DNA from 3 places in the Stenotrophomonas sp. FW305-C-20-S1 genome. Region 3 is predicted to be linked to each of the others. Evidence: predicted binding sites of a transcription regulator. Region 3 holds the regulator's gene; each other region holds the start of a gene.
What was found. Region 3 encodes FliA, which starts transcription of late flagellar genes. Its sites were predicted from a motif close to TAAAGTTTNNCNNNCNNNGGCCGATAA; they were not measured.

Region 1: AC3WTC_RS16605 (methyl-accepting chemotaxis protein) is a predicted target of FliA. The motif match lies at 1,000-1,026, and genes of this name have one in related genera.
Region 2: AC3WTC_RS00115 (methyl-accepting chemotaxis protein) is a predicted target of FliA. The motif match lies at 983-1,009, and genes of this name have one in related genera.

What each region holds. Positions count from the first base shown of each region.
Region 1 covers NZ_JBYTEK010000036.1:11,029-13,292, reverse strand. Annotated here, with positions in the region: gene AC3WTC_RS16610 (DUF2628 domain-containing protein) at 41-913, shown strand; gene AC3WTC_RS16605 (methyl-accepting chemotaxis protein) at 1,057-2,264, shown strand, end outside.
Region 2 covers NZ_JBYTEK010000001.1:23,752-26,015, reverse strand. Annotated here, with positions in the region: gene mnmA (tRNA 2-thiouridine(34) synthase MnmA) at 1-253, shown strand, start outside; gene hflD (high frequency lysogenization protein HflD) at 250-864, shown strand; gene AC3WTC_RS00115 (methyl-accepting chemotaxis protein) at 1,038-2,228, shown strand.
Region 3 covers NZ_JBYTEK010000006.1:135,393-137,656, forward strand. Annotated here, with positions in the region: gene AC3WTC_RS05155 (protein phosphatase CheZ) at 1-302, opposite strand, end outside; gene cheY (chemotaxis response regulator CheY) at 302-694, opposite strand; gene AC3WTC_RS05165 (RNA polymerase sigma factor FliA) at 714-1,457, opposite strand; gene AC3WTC_RS05170 (MinD/ParA family ATP-binding protein) at 1,454-2,264, opposite strand, start outside.

The sequences.
Region 1 (2,264 bases), on a different contig from region 3:
TTATCAATGTGCCTTGTTTTTGGATGAAGAATCAGTGCGAATGAAGATCGAGCCCACTTTCGGTAGTGCAGAGGGTGGCGCGGAGCGAGACGCAGACTCGGCCGCTGACGAGTCAAGTGAAAAGAGTGCGCTGGCGATTGTGGTTGGGGACCGGTTCTCCACCTATTGCCATTTCTGGAGGCTGGACGACGCAGCCGGCAGGGCGCCGAGACGGTGGCATTGTCCGGCGTTCCTGTTTTCATCATTGTGGTTCTTCTTCCGACGCATGCCTGTATGGGGCACGATCTGGTTCATCGTTCCGCCTTTGGCGATGACCACGTTCACTCAGATGGGTCTGCCATGGTTCGCGGTAGTCGTCTTCGTGGTCTGCCGCGTGCTTGCCGGAATTCTGGCGAATTCCCTGTACCTGTCTCATTGCCGGAGGATTGCCCGCAAGGTGCTTGCCGGGCATGGAGGCGCGCATCGGCGGCGTGCCGAACTGCAGAAGGCCGGTGGTGTCAGCTACACCGCTTTGGTGATCGCCTTGGCGGTAACGGCCTCACAGAACACCCTGATCAATCTGGCAGTTCGTTCGATGCCGAAGGCAGCGCCCAGGCAGTCTTCACTGCACCTCCCGGCGAACCGGCCGGACCCGGATCTCGAATATGCGGAGAGGGAGGTGTACCAGGAGGAGCTGCGTGCGATCGCGATGACGGCGTGGCCGGCGGGTGTCCCAACGGACAACAATGTCTGCATTGTCGAGCTACGTCTGACGCCACCGGGTACCGTGCTGGATGCCAATGTTCTGGAGCCTTGCACGTTGGACGAAGCACAGCGCGAGCAACTGCTCGTCGAAATCAGGCGTGCCGATTTCACGGTCGAGGGGAAAATGCGGTTCTTCACCCGCCATACCGTCATCGGCTTGCGTGGCTGATTCCCCGCCACGGGCCTGATTTCCTCACGGTGAGATTCTGCTTGAACGCGTTTATGTTAACGCGGCGTTGTTTCAATAACTGATCTTAAAGTTTCCCGCAGTCGTGCCGCCACCGATATAGGGCCACGATCAAGGGAATTGAGATGCTCGCCTTACGCAACCTCCGTGTGGGATCCCGGCTTTCTGCCGGCTTCGGTCTGCTGTTGCTGTTCATCCTGGCCATCGTCGGCCTGGTGTTGTACGGAAACCATTTGAAGTCCGCCCAGTTCGAGAAAGTGGTGGGCGTGAACATGGTCAAGATGCGGTTGTTGAACGACATGCTCGATACCAACAACGCGGTGCTGATGCATCGCCGCCTGATGGTGATCAAGCGCGGCGAGGAGTTCGACAAGGATTACCAGCGGGCGCAGGAACTGAGCCGCACCTACGATGGAATCTGGGACAAGTACGTCAAGATTCCCCGCGATGCCACCGGCGATACGCTGGTGGCGCAGATCGCGGCGGCGCGCAAGGCCACCGACGTCTCCACTCAACAATTGCACGAGCGGATGAAGGCGGGCGACTACGACGGTGCAGCTACCGAGCTGCTGGCCGAGCACGGTCTGGCCACGGCCTGGAATGGAGCGATCTCCAGCCTGCTGCGGCACCAGGAAACCCTGACCGAACGCAGCCGTGAGGAATACCGCGCCACGGAAGCATGGACGGGAACCCTGTCCATCGCCTTTGGTGTGCTCAGCCTGATTCTCGGCGCACTGGCCGCATGGGCGATCACCCGCAGCCTGACCCGCCCTTTGGCGGGCGCGGTGAAGTTGGCCGATGGCATCGCCAACGGTCGTCTGGACAACGTCATCGATGCTTCGGGCAATGACGAGGTGACCCAGTTGCTGAAGTCCATGCAGCGCATGCAGGGGCAGCTGCAGGCGGTGATGGCCGCGCAGGGCGAGATGGCGCGGCAGCACGATGATGGCAGCCTGGGTTATCGCATGGACGAGAGCGCCTTCCCCGGCGACTACGGGCGCATGGTGCATGACACCAACGCGCTGGTGGGCTCGCACGTGCACGTGCAGAACCGCCTGATCGAGGTGATGAAGCACTACGCGCGCGGCGACCTGTCGGTGGACATGGATCGCCTGCCGGGCGAGAAGGCGGCGATCACCCAGGCCATGGACGAGACCAAATCGAGTCTGTCGGCCATCAACGGCGAGATCCGCAGGCTGGCCACAGCCGCGGCCGCGGGCGACTTCAGCCTGCGCGGTGACGAAGCACGCTTTGAGCATGATTTCGGCGAGATGGTGACCGGGCTGAACCGGTTGATGAAGACCACCGACGAGAACCTGGTGCAGGTGTCGAG
Region 2 (2,264 bases), on a different contig from region 3:
GACACGGCGTTTTGAATGCACCGCGCAGACCCGCTACCGCCAGCCCGATGAGCCGTGCACCGTGGACGTGCTGGACGACGGCAGCGTGCAGGTCACCTTCGCCCGGCCGCAGCGTGCAGTCACCCCCGGGCAATCCCTGGTGCTGTATGACGGTGAGGTCTGCCTGGGTGGCGCGGTGATCGCCGCCACCGACGCGCCGCTGGAACAGCGCCTGCGCACCACCCCTTCTCCTTTTGAGGTAATCGCTGCATGAGTTTCACTGTCGACGACCGCGTTCTGGCTTTGGCCGGCATTGCCCAGGCCCTGCAGCAGGTACGCCGTATCGCCGATACCGGCCACTCCGACGCCGCTGCCGTGCGCACTGCCGTGGACAGCGTGTTCCGCATCGATGCGTCCTCGCCGCAGGCGGTTTTTGGCGATCGGCACGCCCTGAAATCCGGCCTGCGCCTGCTGCACAATTATTTCCGCAGCCAGGGCCAGGACCCGATCCTGCCCAAGCTGGCCCTGTCGGTACTGCAGCTGGAGCGCCGCTTCGTGCAGGACGGCGCCACCGTGAACAAGGTCGCCTCGGGTATCGAGCGCGCCCAGCGCCAGGCCACCGAGCTGGGTGACAGCGGCCACCCCGATGTGCTGGCCGCGCTGGGCGGCCTGTATGCAGACACCATCAGCCACCTCAAGCCGCGGGTCATGGTGCAGGGCAACCCGCATTACCTGGGCCAGGCCGGCGTGGTGGCCGAGATCCGCGCGCTGCTGCTGGCCGCCGTGCGCGCCGCCGTACTGTGGCGGCAGCTGGGTGGCAGCTACTGGGACTTCCTGCTCAGCCGCAAGGCGATGGTCGAGGCCGTGGACCGGCAGCTGGCCTGAGGGCGGGGAGCCCGCCGGGCATGGCCCGGCGCTGGCGACCGAGCACCCGAGGGTAGCGCCGGGCCATGCCCGGCGGACGGCGCCAGAAATCCGGCGCATTCAGTGAGCACATCGACGTTAAAGAGAAAGGGGGTACGGCCGATACATCCTCCGTGCACCTCCCGAGAACGTCCATGTACTCACGCATTTTCATCCGTCTGGCCGCCCCCCTGGCTCTGACCCTGCTGCTCCCCTTCGCCATCGGTTTCGAATGGCCGGTCGCCCTGCGTTGGGCGATCCTGACCACGATGACGCTGAGCTGGCTCGGCTTTGCGTGGTGGACCGCCCGCGCTCAGGCGCACCGTTCCCCGGAACATGCCCGTGTCCTGCGTGAGCAGGACCAGCTGCTGACCGAACTGCGCAACTTCGTCGGCAACGAGATCGACGGTTCGCGTGGTGAAGTGGAACGCGCCCGCGACCTGATCCGTCAGGCCGTCTCCAGCCTCGGCGGCAGCTTCGATGCCATGAACCGCAAGTCGCGCCAGCAGAGCCAGGCCCTGTCACGCATCGTCGACCGCGCTGGTGACGAAGGCGGCGCCGGCCTCGACGTTGCCCGTTTCGCCCAGCACGCCAGCCACCGCATGGAACAGCTGGTGGAAGCGCTGGAGCAGGTCAGCGGCCAGAGCAGCACCACCGTGCAGCACATCGACCAGATGGCGCAGCACCTGGATGGCATCTTCGCGCTGCTGGAAGACGTCAAGTCGATTGCCGACCAGACCAACCTGCTGGCCCTGAACGCTGCCATCGAAGCTGCGCGTGCCGGTGAAGCCGGTCGTGGTTTCGCCGTGGTTGCCGACGAGGTCCGCAACCTGTCCGAGCGTTCGACCACCTTCAACGAGCAGATCCGCAAGCTGGCGCACAGCTCCAAGGATGCCATCGCCAAGGTCCGCGAGACGGTTTCGCACATGGCCTCGCGCGATATGGACCGCTCCCGTGAAGCGCGCCAGGAAGCGGCGGCGATGCTGGACAACGTGGCGCAGATCAACGCTTCGCTGGGTGACGGCATGCGCGAAGTGTCCGACTGCGCGCGCTCGATCGATGGCAGCGTGGCCGAAGCCGTGCGCGCCCTGCAGTTCGAGGACATCGCCACCCAGGCCCTGGGCGGCGTGCATACCCACCTGGACCGCCTGACCGCGATCAATCGCGAAGCGGTGGCCCTGCAGGAACTGCTGCATCGCAATGGCGGCGTGTTCGACGAAGAAATCGCCTCTGCCCTGCAGCGCACCGGCAACCGCCTGCGCGAACTCCGCAGCGAATGGGAGCGCCCGCCGCACAAGCCGGTTGCCCAGCAGAGCATGGGCGCCGGTACGGTCGAGCTGTTCTGATCCTGATGTCCGCTGCCCCGTCCGGCAGCGTGCGAG
Region 3 (2,264 bases):
CGGCACTCTTCGGCCAGGTCCAGGGTGCGGTGGGTGGCCTGTTCGGTCATCGCCACCACGTGGTCCAGGCGCGCGCAGGCATCGTCCAGCTCGCCGGCTTCATCGGGCACGGTCGGCAGTTCGCCCAGCGCCTGGCCCAGCTCGCGGGCCAGCCGCGAAAGGCCGCTCATCATCGGCTGGGTGCGCAGCGCGACCAGGCCGTCGATGCGCTGGCGCCATGCCGCCTCGTCGCCGGATTCCAGTGCATCCAGGGCTTCCTGCAGGCGCAGGGCGAGGGCGCTCTTGTCGACCGTGGTATCCATCAAGCGCTGGCCGCCAGGCGTTCGAAGATCTTGCCGAGCTTCTCTTCCAGCGTCTGTGCGGTGAACGGCTTGATGATGTAACCGTTCACGCCGTTCTGCGCCGCTTCGATGATCTGCTCGCGCTTGGCTTCGGCAGTCACCATCAGCACCGGCAGGGTCTTCAGCTTGGCATCGGCACGGATGGCCTTGAGCAGTTCGATGCCGGTCATCACCGGCATGTTCCAGTCGGTGACCACGAAGTCGAACGGCTGGCTCTGCAGCAGCGACAGCGCGGCATGCCCGTCCTCGGCTTCGGCGGTATTGGTGAAGCCCAGATCGCCCAGCAGGTTCTTGACGATACGACGCATGGTCGAGAAGTCGTCGACGATCAGGATGCGCATGTTCTTGTTCAAAGCAGAGTTCCTTTGTTGATCAGCTCTCGAGGCCGGCGTCGGCCGCCTCGAAAATCTTCAGTCGGCCACGCAGGCGCAGGACCGCCTGGCCGTGGATCTGGCAGACCCGCGACTCGCTCACGCCGAGCACTGCGCCGATCTCTTTCAGGTTCAGTTCCTGCTCGTAGTAGAGCGACAGCACCAGCTGTTCGCGCTCGGGCAGGTGGCCGATGGCATTGCCCAGCTCGCGGCCGAATTCACCGCGCTCCAGCACCTGCTGCGGGGTCGGGCCGCCCTGGGCGACGGTGTCCAGCTCGCCCTGGTCTTCAATGCGCGACTCCAGGCTCAGTACCTGGCCGCGCGAGGCGTCCTCCATCAGGCGCAGGTACTCGGGCAGCGGCATCTCCATCGCGGCGGCCACTTCGGTGGCACTGGCGGCGCGGCCGGTGCTCTGCTCCAGGCGGCGGATGGTGGCTGCAGCGTCACGTGCACGGCGGTGCACCGAACGCGGTACCCAGTCGCCACGACGGATCTCATCGATCATCGAACCGCGGATGCGGATCGAGGCGTAGGTCTCGAACGAGGCACCCTGGTCGGCGTCGTAGCTGCGCGAGGCTTCGATCAGGCCCATCATGCCGGCCTGGATCAGGTCGTCCACCTCAACGCTGGCCGGCAGGCGTGCGGCCAGATGGTGGGCGATGCGCCGCACCAGGTCCGAGTGCTGGGCGATGACCTCGTTGGCCGCCGTGCGCTGGACCTCTCTGTACTGGGCGGCGCCTTTCATGCTGCCACCCCGCGCTGCTTGATGATGCGTTCGAGGAAGAACTCGACGCCACCGCGCGGCTCGGTCGGTGCCTGCCAGCGGGCGGTGCGGCGGGCGATCTCGGTGATCGCCAGTGCCGACGGGCTGGACGGATAGGCCTTCACCACCGGCTGCTGGCGCTGCACCGACAGGCGCAGCCAGTCGTCCTGCGGCACGCAGCCGAGGTAGTTCAGCGAGACATCGGCGAGGAATTTCTCGCAGACGCGGGTCAGCTTCTCGTACAGCACGCGGCCTTCGTTGGGGTCGCGCACCATGTTGGCCACCACCTGGATGCGGTCCACGCCACGTTCGCGTGACAGCACCTTGATCAGCGCATAGGCGTCGGTGATCGAGGCCGGTTCATCACAGACCACCACCACGGTGTCCTGCGCGGCCTGGCAGAAGGTCAGCACGCCATCGGTGATGCCGGCGGCGGTGTCCACCACCATGATGTCCAGCTCGCGCTCCAGTTCGGAGAACACGTTGACCAGGCCGACATGCTCGGCCGGGGCCAGCTCGGCCATGTGCCGGCGGCCCGACGCAGCCGGTACCACCAGCACGCCGTTCGGGCCTTCGATGATCACGTCATCCAGGCTGCAGCGGCCAGCGACCAGGTCGGCCAGGGTGTTGGTGGGGCTCAGGCCCAGGATCACGTCGATGTTGGCCAGGCCCAGGTCGGCGTCCAGCAACAGGGTGCGTTTGCCCATTCCCGCAAGCGCCACGGCCAGGTTGGCCGATACGTTGGTCTTGCCGACGCCGCCCTTGCCGCCGGTCACGGCAATCGTGCGC